DNA from 3 places in the Blautia sp. BCRC 81119 genome. Region 3 is predicted to be linked to each of the others. Evidence: predicted binding sites of a transcription regulator. Region 3 holds the regulator's gene; each other region holds the start of a gene.
What was found. The regulator Rex, encoded in region 3, represses fermentation and respiration genes when NADH is low (regulators of the CRP and FNR family bind a similar motif). The targets are predictions, from matches to a motif close to ATTGTTAANTANTTAACAAT.

Region 1 (7,764 bases), 140 kb from region 3:
TCCGTTACAGAGAAGCTCGTCGGATTTTGCCGTACATGGATTGGTTGTCAGCTTGTCCTTTGCAAGAAGTCCTATGGCCTTAACAGCCGCAGCTCCTGCCTGGGCAACTGTCTCCGGGATATCCTTTGGTCCCTGGCATACACCGGAAAGGAAAATTCCTGCTGTCGGTGATTCTACAGGACGAAGCTTTGCATGAGCTTCTGTAAGGAAATTGTTGGTGTCAATACTTGCAGTAAGCATGGTAGCGATCTTACGTACATCCGGATTTGGCTCAATGGCTGTTGCAAGAACTACCATATCTGCTTTCTTGAAGATCTGCTTATTATCAAGAAGATCCGAGCCCTGAACAAGAAGTGTTCCATCCGGCTGCGGAATTACTTTTCCTACCTGACCTTTGATGTAGTTTACGTTATACTGCTCAACTGCTCTTCTGTAAAACTCATCGAAGTTTTTACCAGGTGTACGGACATCAATATAAAATACCGTCACATTGGTATCCGGATATTTATCACGGATCAGCATGGCATGCTTAGCTGTGTACATACAGCAGATCTTGGAACAGTATGGCTTTCCACGGTCATCGGAGCAACGGCTTCCAACACACTGGATAAATACGATCTCCTTCGGTGCTTTTCCATCGGAAAGACGCTCAAGATGTCCTTTTGTAGGTCCTGCAGCATTCATGATACGCTCCAGCTCCAGAGATGTGATCACATCCTTGCTCTGGCTGTATGCGTATTCATCATATTTGTCAAGCTTGATGGTATCAAATCCGGTTGCCACCACGATTGCTCCGTATTTCTGTGTTACGATCTCATCCTGCTGGTCGTAATCAATGGCTCCTGCCTGACATACTTTGGAGCAGACACCACATTTGCCTGTCTTAAATTTCAGGCAATGCTCTCTGTCGATCACAGGAACATTTGGAATCGCCTGTGCAAACGGAGTATAAATAGCTGACCGGTTGTTCAGCCCTCTGTTGAACTCATTTGGAATCTTTTTGGAAGGACATTTTTCCTGGCAGACTCCACAGCCTGTACATTTGTCCATGTTGACACTTCGCGCTTTTTTGCGGATATCAACAGTAAAATCTCCTACAAAACCTGCAACTTTTTCTACTTCACTGTATGTATAGATATTGATCTTTTCGTGAGCTGCAGCCTCTACCATTTTTGGAGTAAGGATACATGCGGAGCAATCCAGAGTAGGGAAGGTTTTGTCAAGCTGTGACATTCTTCCGCCGATACTTGGTGTTTTTTCCACAATATCAACTTCATAGCCTGCATCGGCAATATCAAGAGCCGTCTGGATTCCGGCGATACCGCCTCCGATGATCAGGGCTCTCTTTGTAACCTGGCTTTCTCCCGGCTGAAGAGGAGCATTTAAATTGACTTTTGCTACTGCTGCTCTTGCAAGGATCACGGCCTTCTCCGTAGCCTCCTGCATATCCTTGTGGATCCAGGAACAGTGCTCACGGATATTTGCGATCTCCACCATATATGGATTCAGGCCGGCCTTTTCCGCTGCTTTACGGAAAGTTGCCTCATGCATACGCGGAGAACAGGAACAGACAACCACTCCTGTGAGATTTTTTTCACGGATGGCTTCCTGGATCCTGGACTGTCCTGCTTCAGAACACATATACTGATAATCTTCTGCATGGACAACTCCTGGCTCTTTTGCAATGATCTCCACAACCTTTTTCACGTCTACCGTAGCGGCAATATTACTTCCGCAATGACAGACAAATACACCGATTCTCTGCACTTTCTCACCTCCTGTATCTTCTGAACGCACTTACAAGCAGCTGCTGAGGAAGCTCCGGATCAAGAAGCTCCGGAATTTCATTTGGTGAAAGATAGTCTCCGCCTTTTTCCCGAACAACCAGCTGTCTTGCCCCGTCAATGATCTTTCCGGGTTTTACGTCTCGCGGACAGCGCTCCACACAGGCAAAACAGGAAAGACATTTCCACAGGGATGCTGAATTTACAAGTGCTTCGATATTTTCATTGATCACGTAGGACACAAACTGATGAGGCTTGATATCCATCTCGTCAAAGGATGGGCAGGTAGCAGAGCATTTGCCACACTTCATACATTTCAGAGGATTGGTCCCGCTGATCTCCTTTATTTTTTCCGCAGCAGAATGGTTATCTCTCATTTTGCCACCTCCTCTTTGACGCCAAGGGCTTCTGCCAGAAGCTCTGTAAAATAGTAAACCGGCATTTTATTTCCGGAATTTTTATTCAGATTGTATTTGCAGAGCGGACAGGCAGTGATCAGCATATCTGCGCCAAAGCCTGCTGCGCTTTCTTCAATCTTTTCACACATATTCTGTGACATTTCTTTTTCTTTCAGGGATATATATCCTCCACAGCATTCATTTCTGTAAGGATAGATCACAGGCTCAGCGCCAAGGGCACGGATAAAATCCTCCATGATCCTTGGATTTTCCGGATCATCAAATGCCATGATCTTTCCAGGTCTCAGAAGCAGACATCCGTAATAGGCTCCGATCTTCTTTCCGGTAAAAGGATTTACTACTTTTTCTTTCAGTTTATCAAAACCGACTCTGTCCCGGAGAACCTCCAGATAATGGAGAACGGTTGTCTCTCCTTCATAGGGAGCTTCCAACTGCATATAATTGTTGGCTCTGGTCCGGATATCTTCCACATTTTTCATATCATCATTGACACGCTTGATCACATGATGACAGGCTGAACAGATCGTCACCAGATCCTGGCCTTTTTCTTTTGCCTGGTTTAACGCACGGACGGAAGAAAGCTTTGTGGCGATCTCGTCTGTGCCAAGCGGATAAACACCACCACAACACTGCCAGTCCTCGATCTCCTCAAGCTCAAACCCAAGGGCTGTGGCACTGGCTCTGGCATACTCATCCAGATCTTTGGCCTTTGTTCTCAGGGTGCAACCCGGATAATAACTGTACTTCATACCTTTCATTATCCTTTCTTAGTCTAAAATCTGACGTTTATAGTAGATATTCTTGTTCATATATTGTCTTTTTTTTAACGATACATGAATAAAAAAATGAAATCTCAACTAACACTTATTTGAGTTTTTTTATCAATTTGCACCCAAATAAAAGAGAAAAACACTCTTCCTCCGCAATTAAGAAGTGTATTAGCTCGATTTCCGAAATCATCATATCACGTTATTTCTGTTTCGACAAGACTTTTTCAATATTTTTTGTGTTTTTTTTAACGTACTTTTGAAAAACCTTATCATTTACTATCCTGCTTCCATAATAATTTTCATTTTCAGACATAAAAAAAGCTCCGGATCTCTCCGAGGCTTTTTTGCTCATATCAGTAAATAATAATCGGATAACCTGCATCAATAGTGTTATAAATCAGTGCTGCCTGATCCTTAGGCAGATTGATGCAGCCGTGGCTTCCGTTAGTTTTATAACGGTTCCCGCCAAAGGATGACTGCCAGGACGCATCATGAAGTCCCTGTCCGTAGACAAAAGGCATCCAGTAATTAACCTTTACATCGTAACCATATTCATTGCTGGTAAGGTTAAAGGGACTCGCCTTGTAGGCGATCGGCCATGCACCACGATATGTTTCACGCCCCTTCACCGGCTTACCGCTGACAATATCTGTTTCCGTCACAAGGCATCCGTCCTTATACAGCCACAAATGCTGTGCATCCAGACTGACCTCTATGTAACTGCCTGCCAGATCGTCTGTTCCGTTTCTCTGGTATCCTTTTTTGCTGTAAACAGGCTCTCTTGTTACAGCAGTACCACTTTTCAGGTCTTCCAGAAGCTGAGCATACTCTCCGTCCTGATCGATCCGGTATCCGTACTCATTTCCCTCAATAGTCACATCCGTTCCCGCAGATGTATGAAAGATGCGGGGAACATAAATGGTATTGTATTTGTTGGCGAGCTCACTGATGTAGGCTTTAATGGCTTCTTCATCTAAAGTCAGCGTCTCCCCCTCAGCCTTCAGCCAGGATGTGATCGTATCGGAATCCAGAACAGCCATTTCACTTCCGAATGTATAAGTTACTGTACTGCTGCGGTATTTCTTCAGCTGGCTGTTCAGATCTGTAATCTTATTTTTCATATCCTCTGTTACAGTGACCGTCGGGCTTACATACACATGCTTGTTGATCGGTACTGTGATGGTATCCCCAAGCATAGCCGTATCAAATGCTGCGTTCAGATTTGTGTCCACGGTAGTCTCCAGCTTATCCGGATCGATCTCCGTCCCCTGTACCTGTTTCACAAGGGTGAATTCTTTTTTCTCCTTATCGTACTGAATGGCTGCATCAACAGAAGCTTTTCTTTCTTCCGTACCGAAATTTGAAAGATCAAGAGCCTGCTTTTCCTGCTCCTCATCTTCCTCGATCTGACATTCCGGTTCTATATTTTCTTCCTTTGGAAAAAGCTTCCGGCTCTCTTCCCGCTGTTTCTGAATTTCTGTAAGCTTACTCAGAAGGGCTTCTTCATTGAGACTGTAGCCCAGCTCTTTCAAAGTTGTACTGTAAACTTCCTGATCATTTTCCTGAAAGGATACCGGACGATCTGCAAATTCCGCAGTGATCTTTTCTTCTGCCTGCTTTGCATCCAGTCCGGAAACATCCACTCCCCATATGGAAATCTTCCGTCCCAGCGTATTGTGATCTGCCAAGTATGTATAGACAAATAACCCTGCCACTGCCAGGATCGTTACGCCAATGCAGATTCCAAGTATGATCTTCAGTGTCTTTTTACTGATGGTTGATCTTTTCTCCATACCCTTATCCCTCGAGTCTTATGTAATATATGTTATGTTGTCACACTGGCTGTTATTATAATACAATAAATCCCATTTTCTGTAAAAATGACTTATCCCGGATCCTTCTGATCCGGTAAAAAAAGACAGACTGACGCCTCTGCGAAAATCTGTCTTTCTCATACGTTTCTTTATCTGTTTCTGGCAACAGTATTTCTCTCAGGATCTTCTGCTTCTTATTCCGGCATTACGATCTTGCCTGCAACGGCACAGGCTGCTGCTGTTTTCGGAGATGCCAGATAGATCTGAACCTTGGAAGTTCCCATACGTCCCAGGAAATTACGATTGTTGGTTGCCACGACCTTTTCACCGTCTGTCAGGATTCCGCCGGTCCTTCCGCAGCAAAGTCCGCAGCCCGGATGTGTAATGATAGCCCCTGCTTCCGCAAGAGTATCCAGAATGCCAAGCTCAATAGCCTGACGGTAAATTTTGCGGCTGGCAGGAGTCACGACCAGCTTTACAAAGTCTGCAACCTTTTTGCCCTTCAGCACCTCTGCTGCCGCCATAAGATCCTCCAGACGTCCGTTGGTACAGGAACCGATGAATACCTGGTCGATGGTCTCACCCTGAAGCTCACTGACATCACGGATCTTGTCCACCTGAGACGGACATGCCATTACCGGCACAAAATCCTCTGCTTTATAACTTATGGTCTTCATGTAGACAGCATCCTCATCTCCCACAAGACTCTTCTGATAATCATCAAGCTCTACGTTGCAGTAAGCAGCTGTCTTCTCATCCGGTGTGAAAAGTGCACATTTCGCACCGGCCTCAATTGCCATATTCGCCATAGTCATACGGCTTGCCACAGACATATTTTCAATGGTGCTTCCGCAAAATTCCAGAGCACGGTAAGTAGCTCCATCTGCACGAAGGTCACCGATCAGGCGGAGGATGATATCCTTGGACATGACATTCTCCGGAAGTTCTCCATCGATCACAACCTTTATGGTTTCCGGAACCTTGATCCACATGGTTCCTGTTCCCAGGATGCTGGCCATCTCTGTGTAACCGATGCCGGAAGAAAACGCACCGACACATCCATAAGTCGTGGTATGGCTGTCTGTGCCAAATACAATATTACCGGGTTTAACATAACCTGCCTCAGTCATAAGCTGATGACAGATACCGTCACTTCTGTGTACGTTTTTCATGCCATATTTAGCTGCAAAAGCATCTCCCACATGGAAATGTCTGGTATCATCCTGCTGACTTGCCGGTACAAGATGGTCATAGATCAGAACAACCTTGTCCGGATCCCACAGCTTCTGAAAGCCCATCTCCTCAAATTTTTCCGCTACAAACGGAATAAAGATATCATGGATCATCACTCTGTCCACATTGACCGTCACGATATCGCCAGGCTTTACTGCTTTGCCTGTGTTATGTCTGATAATTTTCTCAATGATCGTCTCACCCATTATTTCTCTCCTTTCCGTCTTAGTCCAGACCGTTCAGTTTGCGCATGGCTTTTACAAGTCCGCCAGCCTGAATAATATCCATCAGATTCTCCGGAAGAGAAGCAATCGGGTACTGTTTTCCGTTATGGTCTACATGCTCGTTCATCACAACTGTAACTTCATCTCCCTCTTTCACATTGTCGTGAAGATCCGGCTGTTCGATAAGAAGAAGGCCGTTGTTGATGGAGTTGCGGAAAAAGATCCGTGCAAAAGATTTCGCAATAACACACTGTACGCCCAGTGCTTTAATGATCTCCGGTGCCTGCTCTCTGGAGGAACCGCAGCCGAAGTTCTTTCCTGCTACAATAATGTCACCTTTCTGGATCTGTCCTGCCAGCTCCGGGCGAAGGGGACTGAATCCGTACTGTTTCATATCGTCAATGGTTTTCAGCGCCAGATACTCGGTCGGAATGATGATATCGGTGTCAATATCATCGCCCAGTACCCACACTTTTCCTGTAAATGCTTCCATATGTATATTCTCCTGTTTATTCCTGAATATCTTTTCTGAGGTTTTTATACTCTGTCTGCAGTTGCGATCTCACCTGCAATGGCAGATGCGGTAACCGTTGCCGCAGATCCCAGATAAACCTTGGAGCTCGGATGTCCGGCACGTCCCTTGAAGTTACGTGTTCCGGTGCTGATAAGAACCTCGTTCTCACCGATCACACCCTGGCAGCTTCCCCAGCATACACTGCAGTTCGGGTTCATCACAATAGCGCCTGCTTCCATGAAGATATCAATCAGGCCTTCTTTTAATGCCTGGCGGTAGATGGTCTGGCTTGCAGGAACGACCAGGAAACGAACGCCTTCTGCAACTTTTTTGCCTTTGATCACCTCTGCGCCTACACGGAGGTCTTCAATACGGCCGTTATTGCAGGAGCCAAGGAACGCTTCGTTGATCTTGATGCCGCAGGTTTCCTCAGCCGGAACCACATTGTCAACAAAGTCTGGCTTCGCTACAACCGGACGGACTTTTGAAAGATCAAAGGTATACTCTCTTGCGTAAACGGCATCCGGATCGCTGTGATATACCGCTTTTGGCTCACGTCCATGCTCTTTCAGATATTCCAAAGCTTTATCATCAGCCTCAAAGATACCTGTCTTCGCACCAGCCTCAACAGCCATGTTGCAAAGTGCCATACGGTCGCTGATGCTTAATGTTCTGGCGCCCTCACCGGTAAACTCCATTGCCTGATAGTTGCAGCCGTTTGCCCCGATCTCGCCGATAATGGTAAGGATCAGATCTCTTGCGTAAACGCCCTCAGGAAGCTTCCCTGTCAGGTTAAATTTTACGGTTTCCGGAACCATGACCCAGGAAGTTCCGGTTACCATTCCGTAAAGGAAATCTGTACATCCTACACCGGTACCGAAAGCACCAAGTGCTCCGTAGGAACAGGTATGGCTGTCAGCACCGAAGATCAACTGTCCCGGACGGACATAATTTTCGATCATGATCTGGTGGCAGACACCCTTTCCTTCCCAGAAATCAATATTAT
Region 2 (7,764 bases), on a different contig from region 3:
GCAGATGAATAAGGGCGAGCGGTATTGTTGTCCGCTCTGTTAACAGTCATTCCTCAGACATTTTTTTGTTTGGTCTTTTGGAAAAAAAGGGCCCGGTCCTCTTCAGACCGGACCCTTTCTGAGTCTATTCTTCTACACCCGTTCGCAGAAAATTAAGCGTTCAGAAGTTTTCCGAAGTGCTTGATTGTACGAACCATCTGGCTTGTGTAGGAGTTCTCGTTGTCATACCAGGAAACTACCTGAACCTCTGTTGTGCCATTCTCAAGTGGAAGTACCATTGTCTGAGTAGCATCGAAGAGGGAACCAAATCTCATACCAACGATATCGCTGGATACGATCTCATCCTCGTTGTATCCGAAGGACTCATTGGAAGCTGCTTTCATAGCTGCGTTGATCTGCTCTTTAGTAACGTTTCCTTCAACTACTGCTGTAAGGATTGTTGTAGAACCTGTTGGGGTAGGTACACGCTGTGCAGAACCGATAAGTTTGCCGTTAAGCTCTGGGATAACAAGTCCGATAGCTTTAGCAGCACCTGTGCTGTTCGGAACGATGTTAACTGCAGCTGCACGGGATCTTCTCAGATCGCCTTTTCTCTGCGGTCCGTCAAGTGTCATCTGATCGCCTGTGTAAGCGTGGATTGTGCACATGATACCGGATTTGATCGGTGCAAGATCGTTAAGAGCCTTAGCCATTGGTGCAAGGCAGTTTGTTGTACAGGAAGCTGCGGAGATGATCTTGTCCTCGTTTGTAAGACCCTGATGGTTTACGTTGTAAACGATTGTCTTAAGGTCGTTTCCAGCCGGAGCGGAAATAACTACGTGCTTAGCACCTGCATCGATATGAGCCTGAGCTTTGTCTTTGGATGTGTAGAAACCTGTGCACTCAAGAACTACGTCTACACCGATCTCTCCCCATGGAAGCTCTGCAGCGTTAGCCTTAGCATAGATTTTGATCTCTTTTCCGTCTACTGTGATGGAATCCTCGCCTGCTGTTACTTTATCAGCAAGAGCATATCTTCCCTGTGTAGAATCATATTTTAATAAGTGAGCAAGCATCTTAGGAGATGTAAGATCGTTGATTGCTACGATCTCAAATCCTTCTGCTCCAAACATCTGACGGAATGCAAGACGACCGATACGTCCAAAACCATTAATTGCAACTTTTACTGCCATGATAAATTCCTCCTATGAATTGAATGGTGATTTAAATCGTTCCTTTGTTAAAGAAACATCAACCTGTTTCATATTGTACCTAATTCCAAACAAAAATTCAAGAGCTATTTATAAAAAAGAACATTAAAATAAATATTAAGAAAATTTCTGAAAAATGTGCTATAATTCTCTGATAGAAAGTTCTGTCCTGCTGATTCCCAAAACGGATATCTATATTCCCGCTGGGAGTTTGACTTTCCCGGATTCATAACAGGCAGATACGATCATTGTCACAGAATATAAAGGCTTGAATATGGAGGTACAAAATGGACCAGAAAATTTTATGGGACTGCCATATGCACTCCTCTTTTTCCGCAGATTCCGATACACCGATGGAAGAAATGATCCAGACTGCCGCAGACCAGGGTCTCACGGGAATCTGTTTTACTGAACATTTTGATCCGGATTATCCCGATACTCCGGAAAATCTTGATTTTTCCCTGAACATCCCTGCATACCGTCAGAAACTTGAGAGTCTTGCGGATGCTTTTAAAGACCAGATTCAGGTTAACTTCGGGATCGAGCTTGGACTTCAGCCTCAGCTTGCAGAATCTTTTTCCGATCTTCTGAAAGAAGTTCCCTTTGATTTCGTTATTGGTTCCTCCCATGTGGTGCACGGATACGATCCTTATTATCCTTCTTATTTTGAGGGCCGTAAGGAATCCGCATGCTACATGGAATATTTTGAATCCATCCTGGAAAATATCGCTGCTTTTGACGAGATGGATGTGTACGGACATATCGACTATGTAGTACGTTATGGTCCAAATCAGAACCGTCAGTATTCTTACGGACGATATAAGGAGATCCTGGACGAGATCCTGCGGACATTGATCCGCAAAAATGTGGGAATCGAGCTGAACACAGGCGGTTATCACTACGGGCTTGGTGAACCGAATCCATGTGTCAATATTATCCGACGTTACCGTGAGCTTGGCGGTGAGATCATCACCATCGGTGCAGATGCCCATACTCCGGATAAGATCGGCTATGCCTTTGACAAGGCGGCTGATGTTCTCCGTGAATGTGGTTTTTCCTATTATGCTGTATTTAAAAACCGCCGTCCTGTTTTTCATAAGCTGTAGCTCTGTTTCTCTCTCCGGTGAGAGAGTTTACATTTTTATACCGAAAATATCATTTTATCTAAGGAGGAACTCTATATGTCAACAAAAAGACTCCAGAAAAAGAAAGCTGCCATGCAGGCAAAAAAAGAAAAGCAACTGAAAAAAAATACCTCTGCTACCGGCACCAGTTCCAGTGCTGCCAAATCTGTTGAAAATGCTAAAGCCGAAGTGAAAAAACTTGAAACCGTAAAGAAGGAAACGCTTAAAGTCGAAACTTCCAAAACTGAACCGATCAAAGTCGAGACTTCCAAGACCGAACCGATCAAGGTCGAGACTTCCAAGACTGAGCCGGCGAAAGTTACTACTTCCAAGACCGAGCCTCTGAAAGTCGAAACTTCCAAGGAGGACACAGCTTACGATGCCCTCTACGAGAAACGTCTGAAACACTACTACAATGATCTGAAATGGCTTTACTGCGAACTGTTCCGCGATCACCCGGAAGTTACCGGCACATTCTCAAGCCTCACAAAAAAGATGAAAGAAATCTACCGTGAGCGTTCTCTTTCCATGAAGGAAGCCGACCAGAACTGCGCTGCAGATCCTGATTGGTTCCGTAAGACTACTTTCACCGGAATGGCTGTAAATCCTGCTGACTTCGCAGATACTCTTTCCGGGCTGTCCGATAAACTGGACTATATCAGTGAATGCAAAGCAGACACTCTGTACCTGACAGATCTTTTCCAGGCAACCTCCAACTGCTCCCTTCGCATTATCCCGGAGATTGGAACCTCCGAAGATCTGCATACACTTGCAGCTAACTGTAGGAAAGCAGGTATCCGCCTGGCTCTTGAGATCCCGTTAAGTCTTTCTGTGGATGACCCACAGTCCGGTGCGCCATGCGTGCTCCAGACTCCAGCTTATTTCAATGCAATGCTTCTTCAGATCCTGGAGCTTGCAAATGAAGGTGCTTCTATATTCAGCCTTGGTGTCCTTCCGATGATACCGGAAGAAAATCTCTGGAAGCTTCACTCTCTGCTGCGTATGACCCGAATGGTGTGTGAGATCGTATGCCCCGGAATTCTTCTCCTTGGTGAAACAGACCGCCCACCTGCAGAGGCTGCTGCATTTGGCGGAACTTCCGATATGCCGGAACTTCACATTGTAAACAGCACCCAGCTGATGTCCGATCTCTGGCATACCGTTGCTACAAAGGACACTGCCCTTCTCCGCCGGGGAATCGACAGAGCTGCAGACCTTCCGCAGGCACCGGTATTCCAGAATTACCTCCGTAACCGCAACACGGTACGCTGGAATCTGGACTATGATTTCCTGAAAGGAAGCTTTATCACAGAAGGGCCTCACAGAGATTATCTGAATGAATTCCTGGCAGGTATTTTCCCTGATTCCTTTGCCCGGGGTGAAATTTATGTAAATCCGGAAACCGAGGAATCTGAGCTCTGCGGAACAACCGCATCTCTTGCAGGAATCGAGCGTTTTGATTATGAAGGAAATATGGAGGGTGTCAGCCGGGGAATCCGCTATGACGTAGCACTTCATGCATTGCTTCTTTCCCTCCCCGGAATTCCGGTACTTCGAAGCGGTGACGAGGTCGGACAGCTGAATGACTATACCTATAAAACAGACATTTCCAAAGCAGCTGATCCTCGCTGGCTCCACAATGGACGTTTCAACTGGGCACTTGCCCGGAACAGAGCCGATGCCGAAACGATCCAGGGACGCATTTTCAACAGCCTTGAGCAGCTGGAATCCATCCGTGCCAGCCATCCGGTATTTGCACCTGAAGTTTCTGCACATACACTGGAAACCTGGGAAAAAGCTCTCCTTGCCCTGGTAAGAGAAACCTCCGAAGAAAAGCTGATCTGCATCTACAACTTCAGCGACCAGGATAAGGTAGCCTGGATCAACGAACAGGACGGTACCTACACAGATCTTCTCACAGGAGTTCAGAGAGACGCACAGGCTGTAGAAATCCCGGCCTTCGGATTTATCTGGCTTATGCACACGAAATAATAGCTTTGTCAGGCGGATATCCACAATCTGCATTCTCTACACAGCTCTGCACCGGATAACTGGATAACTGCTTCACAGTTTATTTGCAAAAAAGGACACTGCCATTTTCAACGGGCAGTGTCCTTTTTTATTTCTCATATTATTATTTTCTCAGCTTATCAATAAATGCAGCAAATTTCCCCTGTTCCCCACTATCCAGCGAACGACTGTAAATATTTCTGAGCCAGGCCGTGATCACATCGATCAGGATCGGAGAAAATGTCATCAGAAGGAACACCAGAATGATCATTCCGAATTCCAGCGATCCCAGTGTCAGAAGATTCTGCAGAACCACCGCCGCACCGAAAAAGATCACCTGCATACTGTAAATGATCACCTTTCGATACTTATTCAGAGGTGCGTAAACTGTCTTAAGTGCCGCCATATAATTCCATCCTGTTACAAGCACACAGGCTGTATTCAGCATAGCATTGGAATGGTATACATTCTGGCATACCAGCATCACACTGAACACACAGCCCGTGATGGTCACAGCAGCCGGAAATGCATTCATAAATACATGACGCAAAAATGTATGGTCGATCTTCTCATAATTATTCTCCTGTGCCAGAAGGAATGTAGGAATACCAACAGCGCAGGCACTGATCAGAGACATCTGGATCGGCTCAAAGGGATAGGAATCCCCGAAGAAGATCGTGATCAGTGACAGCAGCACGGAAAAAATCGTTTTGATCAGAAACATAGATGCCGCAGTACGGATATTATTTACAACCCGGCGTCCCTGATTCACAATTTCCGGCATTGCTGCAAAATTAGAATCCAGCAATACCACATTGGCAATATTCTTGGCAGCATCACTGCCCTCAGCCATGGCAATACTGCAGTCCGCCTCTTTAAGCGCCAGAACATCATTGACACCATCACCGGTCATGGCAACCGTATGCTTCTGAGCCTGCAAAGACTTCACCATTGCCTGTTTCTGCTGAGGTGTTACACGCCCGAACACACTATATTCTGCAACTGCCTCGTCCATCTGTTCCTGAGTTGTGATCGTTGTCGCATCTATATAATGCTCTGCATTTTTAAGGCCAGCACGTCTGGCAATTGCAGAAACCGTCACCGGATCATCACCGGAGATCACTTTCAGATCAACACCCTGACTTTCGAAATATGCCAGCGTATCCGGTGCCTCTGCACGGATCACATCGGTAATAAGCAAAAGTCCGACAGGTTCCAGTCCCTCCGGAAGCTCCGCTCCCTCACTCACATTTACACTATGGGCAAGAACCAGCACACGAAGACCTTCCTCTGCAAATCTGCCACAATACTCCATCAACTCCGGGTTCCCTTCCGGAAAAAGAAACTGCGCTGCACCCATCAGATAAGTACCTGTATCTGTAAATGCAGCTCCGCTGTACTTCCTGTCAGAAGAAAATGGGATCACATGATCCAGCTCCATATCCTGAGATACTTTAAATCTCGCCCTGAGTGCATCGGCAGTGGCATTCTGATCCTTCAGCACAGAAAGCAGATTTCCCATGATATGCTCGATCTCCCGGATCTTCTCCGGATCTTCCTGACTATGTTTCTCCGGGTCAGCTTCTGACTTTTCCTGTAATACGAGATTCGCGCTTCCATCCTCCTTTGCGATCGCATCTGTTGCTGAAACTGCAGAAGTCGCAGAACTCTCAGTTCCATCGCTGTCACCTTCGCCGGATTCAGGATCTTTCCCGGATATTTTCTCTGAAATCTCATCATACACCGGCGGATAGCTCTCCACCGCCTCCACACACATGGTACCCTCTGTGATAGTTCCTGTCTTATCCAGGCAGAGCGTATCCACGCGTGCAAGAGTTTCTATACAGTACAACTCCTGCACCAGCGTCTTCTTCTGGGCAAGCTTCAGCGCACCCAGAGTCAGTGCCACACTGGTAAGAAGGACCAGTCCCTCCGGGATCATTCCCAGGACCGCTGCAACCATATTGACAACAGAATCCCGGATATTGTCTCCCACAAAATAATACTGTTTATAAAAAAGCATCGCACCCATTGGTACGATAATGATACTGATCACCTTTAGAATGGCATTCAGGGAATTTCTAAGCTCTGAATTATGGCGTTTGAATTCCTTGGCCTCGCTGGTGATCCTTGACGCATAGTTGTCACTTCCCACATGGATGATCTGGCAGCAGGCCTGTCCCGCCGTCACAAAGCTTCCGGAAAAAAGCTCATCTCCCGGATTCTTCGGAAGATTGTCTGCCTCACCGGTAAGCAGAGATTCATTGACCTCAAGGCTTCCCTCCAGGATCTTCGCATCTGCCGGAACCTGTTCTCCGGCCTTCAGGAATATCAGATCATCGACAACCAGCTTCTCTGTAGAAATTTTCCATTTTTTTCCTTCACGCAGAACAACCGTCTTGGATTCTGTCAGGATGGCCAGCTTGTCAATCGTCTTCTTGGCACGGACCTCCTGAATGATCCCGATCACGGTATTAATAAAAATGATTCCTACAAACATGGAGTTTTTGTAGGAACCAACCAGCAGTACGAGAACCAGCAGCACCAGGTTCAGAAAATTGAAGAATGTCAACGTATTCTCCAGAATGATCTGCTTATATGTCCTGGTGTTGGGGTTTTCGTTATTATTTACCTGGCCCTGCGCAATTCTTTCCTGAACTTCTTCGTTCGTAAGTCCTGTCATGCTTCTTACTTACCTGTCCTTTCAATGGCTTACGGTTCTGTTCAACTGAAGCTTGCTCATGCCCCGGTTATGATCGTAAATAAAAGGAATCAATACTCCTCTTCTGTATCCTCTTCACCCTCGTGGATATCAGACTTCGGTTTGGAAAGACCCTCGATCTTAATGTGATGTTTCTCTGCATAATCCCAGAGAGCTGCATGAATTGCTTCCTCAGCAAGCAGGGAACAGTGGATCTTTACCGGCGGAAGTCCGTCCAGAGCCTCCATAACGGCCTTGTTGGTTACTTCCATAGCTTCCTCAATGGTCTTGCCCATTACAAGTTCTGTTGCCATGCTGCTTGTTGCAACTGCTGCACCGCATCCAAATGTTTTAAATTTGCAGTCTTTGATAATATGAGTTTCGTCATCGATATCAAGGAATATTCTCATAATATCACCGCATTTTGCATTTCCTACAGTACCCACGCCACTTGCGTTCTCGATCTCACCGACATTACGTGGATGCTGAAAATGATCCATTACTTTTTCACTATACATTATTTTTTCCTCCTGGCAAGTATTTTTATTATTTTTTCTGCTTTTTAATAAAATCTTCATATAATGGAGACATGCTTCTTAAGTTTGCAGTAATATCTTTCAGCTTATCTACTACAAAATCAACATCCTCCATAGTTGTCTCCTCGCTTAAGGTCATACGGAGAGATCCGTGTGCGATCTCATGAGGAAGACCGATAGCTAACAGAACGTGTGACGGATCC
Region 3 (7,764 bases):
TCCACGGCGTTTTCGATAAGGAAGCATCTGCAGAGGCGATCATCCGCGTGATCGGCGAGAAAAAAGGTATTGATGTGGAAAATATGACAGGCGTGGATTTTGCGGCATTTAAGGAACAGCAGTATGATATCCTGGCTGCAGAGCTGCGGAAGCATCTGGATATGAAAAAAATCTATGAGATACTGGAAAACGGGATTACGGAGGAAGAATAGAAATGAAAGTTGAGCTTGAAAATGTAAAACCCATGGAGATCGAAAAAAGAAGCTTTGAGATCATCACAGAAGAGCTGGGGGATACTCCCCTGATCCCGGGAACAGAGCTGATCGTAAAACGCTGCATCCACACAAGCGCAGATTTTGATTATGCAAAAAATCTCTGCTTCTCGGAGGGGGCAGTGGAGATGGCCATGGACGCCATCCGCAACGGCGCCTGCATCGTCACAGATACCCAGATGGCAAAGGCTGGGATCAACAAGCGTGCACTTGCCCGCTACGGCGGTGAGGCTTACTGCTTCATGTCCGATGAGGATGTGGCAGCCCTTGCAAAAAAGAACGGGACTACCAGAGCCACAGCCAGCATGGACAAGGCAGCAGAGATGGATAAAAAGCTGATCTTTGCCATTGGAAACGCACCTACCGCACTGGTACGTCTTTATGAGCTTATTGAGAACGGAAAGCTTTCTCCTGAGCTGATCATCGGTGTGCCGGTAGGCTTTGTGAATGTTGTGCAGTCCAAGGAGCTGATTATGCACGCAGATGTGCCTTATATTGTGGCAAAAGGACGCAAGGGTGGAAGCAATATTGCTGCGTGCATTGTAAATGCCCTGCTCTACATGATCGATAACCGGAGAGATTAGGAGCCGGTAACATCCTTCAGAAGCTGACAGGCAGGCAGAAAATCCTTGGATGGAATGGAGGAGCAGGAGAGGACCAGGGTGACCTCGGCTCCGTTTTCTCTGAGAACCTCCAGTCCCAGACCACGGTTCCGGGCTCTGTCTGTCAGTTCACTGCCTGTGAGAGAACAGGGAAGAGTAAGGGCAAGGCTGGTTCCTGCGGCTCCTGTTTGGATCTGGCAGTCCTGGCCGAAGGTTTCCCGGACAGCCTGGGAAAGAGCCTTCAGCTTCTGGGAATAAAGGCGGCGGAGCTTTCTTGTCTGGGAAGCCAGATGCCCGTCGCGGATAAACTGGCAGAGTGCAATCTGTTCTGCCTTGGAAGCAGTCTGATTATAAAAGGCTGCTTTTTTTGTATATTTTTCCCGGAGAGAGCGCGGCAGTACCATGAAGCTGACACGGATGGAGGGCAGCAGCAGCCTGGAAAAGGAACCGATATAGACAACGTTTTCACCACCTGCAAGGCCGAAAAGTGAAGGCGTCGGTTTCTGGAAATAAACAAATTCGTTTTCGAAATCATCCTCAATGATCAGATGGTCATTGATCTCCGCATGACGGATCAGCTCCAGGCGTCGTTTTACCGGCATGATCTCGCCCCATTTCGTCATGTGAGCAGGAGAAACATAGATCACATCGCAGCTTTTGTCCCGGTAATGGACATCAAAGCCGTAATCCTGAAAGATGGTGCTGCATGTGGTGAAGGATGGTGTGGGGAACGAAACGGTTTTCCGTTCATGGATCAGAGGGCAGAGGATCTGGAGAAGGGGCTGGAGACCGGCCCCTACTACAATGTCATCCGGGGAGCAGATCACATTTCTGCGTTCCCGGATATAGTCTGCGAGAACCTCCCGGAAATCGCTTTCGCCCTGGGGTTCGCCATAAGAAAGCATACGGTCGCCCTGGCGGAGGGCACTTTTGATGTAACGCTGCCACAGATCAAAACGGAAGCTTTCCCGGTCAACACCGGAAGAAGCAAAATCATAAAGGCAGGGCGTGATATCCTTATCCTGTTTTTCGGGGGTAAGCAGATGCTGCTTGGAAGCAATGCCGGTGACATAATAGCCGCTCTGTGCCCTGGCGATGATATAGCCGTCTGCTGCCAGCAGAAGATAGGCATTTTCGATGGTGGTACGGCTCAGCTTCAGCTCCTGGGCGCATTTGCGGAGGGAGGGCATTTTGCTTCCGGGAAGGAGACGGCCTTCCAGGATCAGTTTCCGGTAATAGTGATAAACCTCCAGATAAAGGTGTTCTTTTTTGTGTTCTGCAGATATATTTAACATAAGTATGATGATTTCCTTCCAAAAATGATTGCGTAAACCTGACAGTTCATTCTATAATATTACAGAAAAAAACTCAAGACTGGAGAATTACCATGAAAAAAATAGCAGTGATCAATGATCTTTCCGGGCTGGGGAAATGTTCACTGACAGCAGCGATCCCGGTGATCTCGGTGATGGGAGTCCAGGCGTGTCCACTTCCCACCGCTGTTTTAAGCAACCAGACCGGTTATGAAAGTTATTTCTGTGAGGATTTCACAGAGCATATGGAACCATATATGGAGCAGTGGAAAAAAAGAGGATTTTTCCCGGATGGGATCTATACAGGATTTCTTTCTGACGATAAGCAGGCAGACAGGATCCTGAAATTTATGGATGCGTTTGCAGGGAAGGATACTCTGATCCTTACAGATCCGGTGATGGGGGATGACGGCGCGGTTTATCCGATCTATACAGAAGAGCTTCGTAGCCGGTTCTGCGAACTGACACGTCGTTCCTATGTGATCACACCGAACCTTACGGAAGCCCTCCTTCTTCTCTACGGAAAAGAAAAAATGGAGGAGATCTGGAAGGAACTGCAAAAGGCATCAGAGGCCCGGCGGATGGAAGAAATCCGGGAGATCGGGTGCGGACTTGCCCGGAAATTTTCACTTCCTGCCGTTGTGATCACCGGAGTGGATCACAGGGAGGAGGGGCAGCCTCTGAAAATGGGGAATCTTGTCCTGGAAAACGGAAACAGCTCCTGGGTATTTGCAGAGAAATCCGGCGGAAGCTATTCCGGGACAGGAGATCTTTTTGCATCCGTGCTCAGTGCAGGGCTGGTAAAAAGATATTCCATGAAAACCTGTGCAGAGCTGGCCGTGGATTTTATCTCGGCATCGATCCGGGATGCGGTGGAGGAAGGAACAGACCGTAACGATGGTGTATGCTTTGAACAGCATCTCGGCATGCTGCTTCCATAAAAACATAAGGGGATAAAAAAGAGCTGACCGTCAGGCCAGCTCTTCCCATTTTTCATAAAGTTCTTCCAGTTCTTCAGCGATGGATGCTTTTTCGCGGCTCAGCTTTGTACATTCCGCTACATTGGTGCAGACATCCGGAAGGACCATGGTTTCGTCGATCTCGCTGTCTCTTGTTTCCAGCTCTTCGATACGGGCTTCGACTTTTTTTAGCTCGGCTTCCCGTTTTCGTTTCTTTGCCTGTTCTTCCTTCATCTGCTGCCAGGAAAGCTTGTTCTCGGAAACCGCTTTTTCTTCTGCAGGTGCCTCCGGAGAAGTGCTTCCCGGTGCATAGGTACTGGTCAGCTCCTCCTTCTTTTCCAGATAGTAATCATAATCACCGATGTAATTTACCACTGCCTGGTTTGTCAGCTCCATGATCCTGGTCGCAGTCTGATTGATAAAGTAACGGTCATGGGATACATAAAGGACTGTACCGGTGTAGCTGACCAGTGCTTCCTCCAGGATCTCCTTGGAGGCAATATCCAGATGGTTGGTAGGCTCGTCAAGGATCAGGAAGTTGGCTTCGGAAAGCATCAGCTTTGCAAGGGAAACACGGCCTCTTTCTCCACCGGAAAGTGCGGAGATCTCCTTGAAAACATCATCTCCGGTAAAGAGAAATGCGGCAAGCATATTTCGGATCTCGGTCTCTGTGAGAGTCGGATAAGTATCGGAGATCTCCTGGAAAATCGTTTTGTCCATATGCAGAACATGATGTTCCTGATCGTAATAACCGATCTGCACCTTGGAACCAAGGGAAAATTTGCCGGCATCTGCCTCAATAAGACCGTTGATGATCTTCAGCATGGTGGTCTTTCCGGTTCCGTTGTTTCCGATCAGTGCCACACGCTCGCCGCGTTTGATATCAAAGGAGATATCGGAGAACAGGGTCTGTCCCGGAAAGGCCTTGGAAAGCGCTTCCACGTGGAGCACATCGTTTCCGCTTAACACCCGTGGTTCCAGCGAGATACGCATCCGGTCCTGGAGCTCAAGAGGTTTTTCAATTCTCTGTACACGGTCCAGCATTTTTTCACGGCTTTCCGCACGTTTGATGGATTTTTCACGGTTAAAGGATTTCAGCTTGGCGATAACGGCTTCCTGATGCTTGATATCCCGCTGCTGATTTAAGTATGCCTTGTACTGTGCGTCACGAAGCTGAGCCTTCTTGAGAGCATAGGCAGAGTAGTTGCCGCTGTATACGCGGGTCTGTCCGGCTTCGATCTCAATGACCTTGGTGACCACCTTATCCAGAAAATAACGGTCATGGGAGACGATAAAAACAGCTCCCGGATAATTCAGAAGATAAGTTTCCAGCCAGGAGATGCTTTCCATATCCAGGTGATTGGTTGGCTCATCCAGAAGCAGGATATCCGGCTTGGAAAGAAGCATCTTGCCCAGCGCCACGCGGGTTTTCTGACCGCCGGAAAGAGTTTCAATCTGCTTGTCATAATCTTCCTCCGTGAAGCCGAGACCCTTTAAGACACCGGTCAGCTCACTTTTGTAAGCGTATCCGTTCTCCAGCTCAAACTGATGGGTCAGGCGGGTATAGGTTTCCATCAGACGGTTCAGCTCATCACCGGTCACCGTGTTCATTTCCTGTTCCATATTGCGGATACGGCGTTCCATATCGATGATGTGCTGCTTGGTGGTAAGAAGCTCTTCGTAGATGGTATGATGTCCGTGGATATCCTGGTACTGGGCAAGATAGCCGATATTTTTATCCCGGGCAAGCACCACGGTACCGGAATCAGCAGAAAGCTCCTGCATGATGATACGCAGCAGTGTGGTCTTTCCTGCACCGTTGCAGCCGATCAGAGCAGCCTTTTCACGGTCTTCAATGTGAAAGGATGCATCATTTAAAATTACTTTTTCGCCAAAGGCCTTGCATATATTCTGACATGATAAAATCATAAAAACTGTCCTCCTGTATAAAGAATCACCCCTGTTTATGTCTGAACAGGGAAAAATCCTCCACCTATTATAACGGAAACTGCCGGGATTTCAAAGAAAAAATCAATTATTAGAAAAAATATAAAGAAATTTGTACAGAATAGACAACTTTAATTGACAGGAAAATGTCAATTCGTTATAATTAACCTAGTGTAAGGTAAGGAGGAAAACTATCGTGGAGACAAAACAAATCTCGAAAGCGGTGATTAAGCGTCTGCCACGCTATTACCGCTACTTAGGAGAGCTGATGGAAGATAATGTAGAACGTATTTCTTCCAATGAATTAAGTAAGAAGATGCATACCACAGCTTCTCAGATCCGTCAGGATCTTAATAATTTTGGCGGTTTTGGGCAGCAGGGGTATGGCTATAATGTACACTATCTTTATACAGAGATCGGTAAGATCCTGGGACTGGATACCGTTCATCCGATGATCATCCTGGGTGCCGGTAATCTGGGACAGGCACTTGCCAATTATGTGGATTTTGAGAAGCGCGGGTTCAGGCTGGTTGGTATCTTTGACGTAAATCCTGTGCTTGAGGGCATCGCAGTCCGTGGACTTGAGATCCAAATGCTCAGTGAGCTTCCGTTTTTCCTGAGAGAGAATAACGTGGAGATCGCGATTCTGACACTTCCCAAGAATAAAGCCAAGGAAATGGCGGATATCCTGGTGGAGAACGGGATCAAGGCAATCTGGAATTTTGCACATCTCGATCTTGAGACACCGGATGATGTGATCGTAGAGAACGTTCATCTTTCCGAGAGTCTGATGACACTGTCTTATAATCTCAGTAAATACAGGCAGGAACATGTGGATAAGTAAGAATTGTTAAGCTGCCGGAAACGGCAGCTTTCTCTATGACAGAGGGGAGGCAGAAGACAGAATGAAGAAGCTTGTTACCTGCAAAGAAATGAAGGATCTGGACTCCACAACGATCCGTGAGATCGGAGTTCCCTCCGAGGTTCTGATGGAGCGGGCAGCACTGAAGGTGGTAGAGGAAACAGAAAAGTATCTCCAGAAGGACGAAAGGATCCTGGTAGTCTGCGGAAGCGGAAATAATGGCGGTGACGGTATCGCTGTTGCCAGATTGTTCCATCTGAAGGGGATCCGGGTAGAGTTTTATATGGTCGGAAACAAAGATAAAATGACCAGAGAGACTGCTCTTCAGTATAAGATCGCTTCCGGTTATCGTGTCCCGGAGGTGAATAACCCGCAGTGGAGTGAATATACTACTATAGTAGATGCCGTGTTTGGGGTAGGCCTGACGCGTCCGATCGAGGGGCATTATGCTGATATCATCCATGAGATGAACAGTGCGAGGGCCAAAAAGATCGCAGTTGACATCCCGTCAGGAGTGAACGGAGATACTGGCCTGGAAATGGGAATTGCCTTCAGCGCCGATCTGACTGTCACATTTGCCTACCGGAAAAGAGGTCTTTGCTTTTATCCGGGAAGACTGTATGCAGGAAGGATCGTTACCGCCGATATCGGGATCTATGAGCAAGAAGCTGTGACTGCATCTGCCGCCTGTCTGGAAAATAAAGATCTGAAGCTGTTTCCGGAACGTGATCCCGGCGGAAACAAGGGTACCTTCGGAAAAGTGCTCTTTGTGACCGGAAGTGAGGGAATGTGCGGAGCCGCTTATTTAAGCGCCAGTGCAGCACTTCGTGCCGGTGCGGGAATGGTAAAGATCCAGACTGTGGAAGCCAACAGGATCCCACTGCAGATACTCCTTCCGGAGGCTATGGTCTGCAGCCGCTTTGATCAGGAATCCAATGAACAGCTTCTATCCTGGTGTGATGTGATCGTGATCGGACCGGGACTTGGAACATCAGTGGCCAGCCGTGAGAGAGAACAGTGGTTTCTCACGGCGGCTGCCCGGGAGAAAAAGCCGCTGATCCTGGATGCGGACGGCCTGAACCTTCTGGCTGCACATCCACAGTGGTATCAGTATCTGGGAGAGCATGTAGTCCTGACACCGCATATCGGAGAAATGAGCCGGCTCAGTGGCAGAACGATCCAGGAGATCCAGCATGAGATCGCAGATATTGCACTGAAATGTGCTGCGGAAACAGGCTCTGTGTGCGTATTGAAGGATGCATGTACGGTGATCGCAGATGAGAAAAGCCAGATGTATCTGAATCTTTCCGGTAATTCCGGAATGGCAACTGCAGGAAGCGGAGATGTGCTTTCCGGGATCCTGGCAGCAGTGTTATGTATGTATCTGAAAACGGAGGAACAGCCTCCCATGGTTTTAAAGGCCGCGTTAGGTGTTTATCTTCACGGACTTTGCGGTGATCTTGCAGCCGCTGAAAAAGGAAAGCGCAGTATGCTGGCAGGAGATATCATAGAATATCTGCCCAAGGCATTAGCTATAGGTGAAGAGGAGTCGGAATTATGAAAAAATACGAGAGAGTAAAAGCACTGGTATCACTGGATGCCATTGCCCACAATTTTGAGGAAATGCATAAAAATGTCAAAGAAGGGACAAAGATCATCGCTGTGATCAAGGCGGACGGTTATGGCCATGGTGCCAGAGCTATTGCCCGTCTGATCCAGGACTATGACTATATCTGGGGATTTGCAACAGCTACTGCAGAGGAGGCACTGGAACTTCGGCATGCAGGGATCACCAAGCCTGTCCTGATC

Region 1: the regulator Rex is predicted to act here: its motif matches at 3,015-3,034, upstream of DMI82_RS01135 (CoB--CoM heterodisulfide reductase iron-sulfur subunit B family protein).
Region 2: the regulator Rex is predicted to act here: its motif matches at 1,216-1,235, upstream of gap (type I glyceraldehyde-3-phosphate dehydrogenase).

Annotation. Positions count from the first base shown of each region.
Region 1 is NZ_QJHD01000002.1:8,995-16,758, reverse strand. Features, by position in the region: gene DMI82_RS01145 (CoB--CoM heterodisulfide reductase iron-sulfur subunit A family protein) at 1-1,767, opposite strand, end outside; gene DMI82_RS01140 (4Fe-4S dicluster domain-containing protein) at 1,772-2,161, opposite strand; gene DMI82_RS01135 (CoB--CoM heterodisulfide reductase iron-sulfur subunit B family protein) at 2,158-2,952, opposite strand; gene DMI82_RS01130 (L,D-transpeptidase family protein) at 3,327-4,766, opposite strand; gene DMI82_RS01125 (3-isopropylmalate dehydratase large subunit) at 4,982-6,226, opposite strand; gene DMI82_RS01120 (LeuD/DmdB family oxidoreductase small subunit) at 6,246-6,737, opposite strand; gene DMI82_RS01115 (3-isopropylmalate dehydratase large subunit) at 6,782-7,764, opposite strand, start outside.
Region 2 is NZ_QJHD01000004.1:138,779-146,542, forward strand. Features, by position in the region: gene gap (type I glyceraldehyde-3-phosphate dehydrogenase) at 153-1,172, opposite strand; gene DMI82_RS03815 (histidinol-phosphatase HisJ family protein) at 1,478-2,296, shown strand; gene DMI82_RS03820 (alpha-amylase family glycosyl hydrolase) at 2,372-4,306, shown strand; gene DMI82_RS03825 (HAD-IC family P-type ATPase) at 4,449-7,007, opposite strand; gene nifU (Fe-S cluster assembly scaffold protein NifU) at 7,097-7,543, opposite strand; gene nifS (cysteine desulfurase NifS) at 7,572-7,764, opposite strand, start outside.
Region 3 is NZ_QJHD01000002.1:147,315-155,078, forward strand. Features, by position in the region: gene DMI82_RS01730 (cobyric acid synthase) at 1-212, shown strand, start outside; gene DMI82_RS01735 (precorrin-8X methylmutase) at 215-856, shown strand; gene pdxR (MocR-like pyridoxine biosynthesis transcription factor PdxR) at 853-2,169, opposite strand; gene DMI82_RS01745 (pyridoxamine kinase) at 2,262-3,128, shown strand; gene abc-f (ribosomal protection-like ABC-F family protein) at 3,159-5,075, opposite strand; gene DMI82_RS01755 (redox-sensing transcriptional repressor Rex) at 5,290-5,937, shown strand; gene DMI82_RS01760 (bifunctional ADP-dependent NAD(P)H-hydrate dehydratase/NAD(P)H-hydrate epimerase) at 5,999-7,516, shown strand; gene alr (alanine racemase) at 7,513-7,764, shown strand, end outside.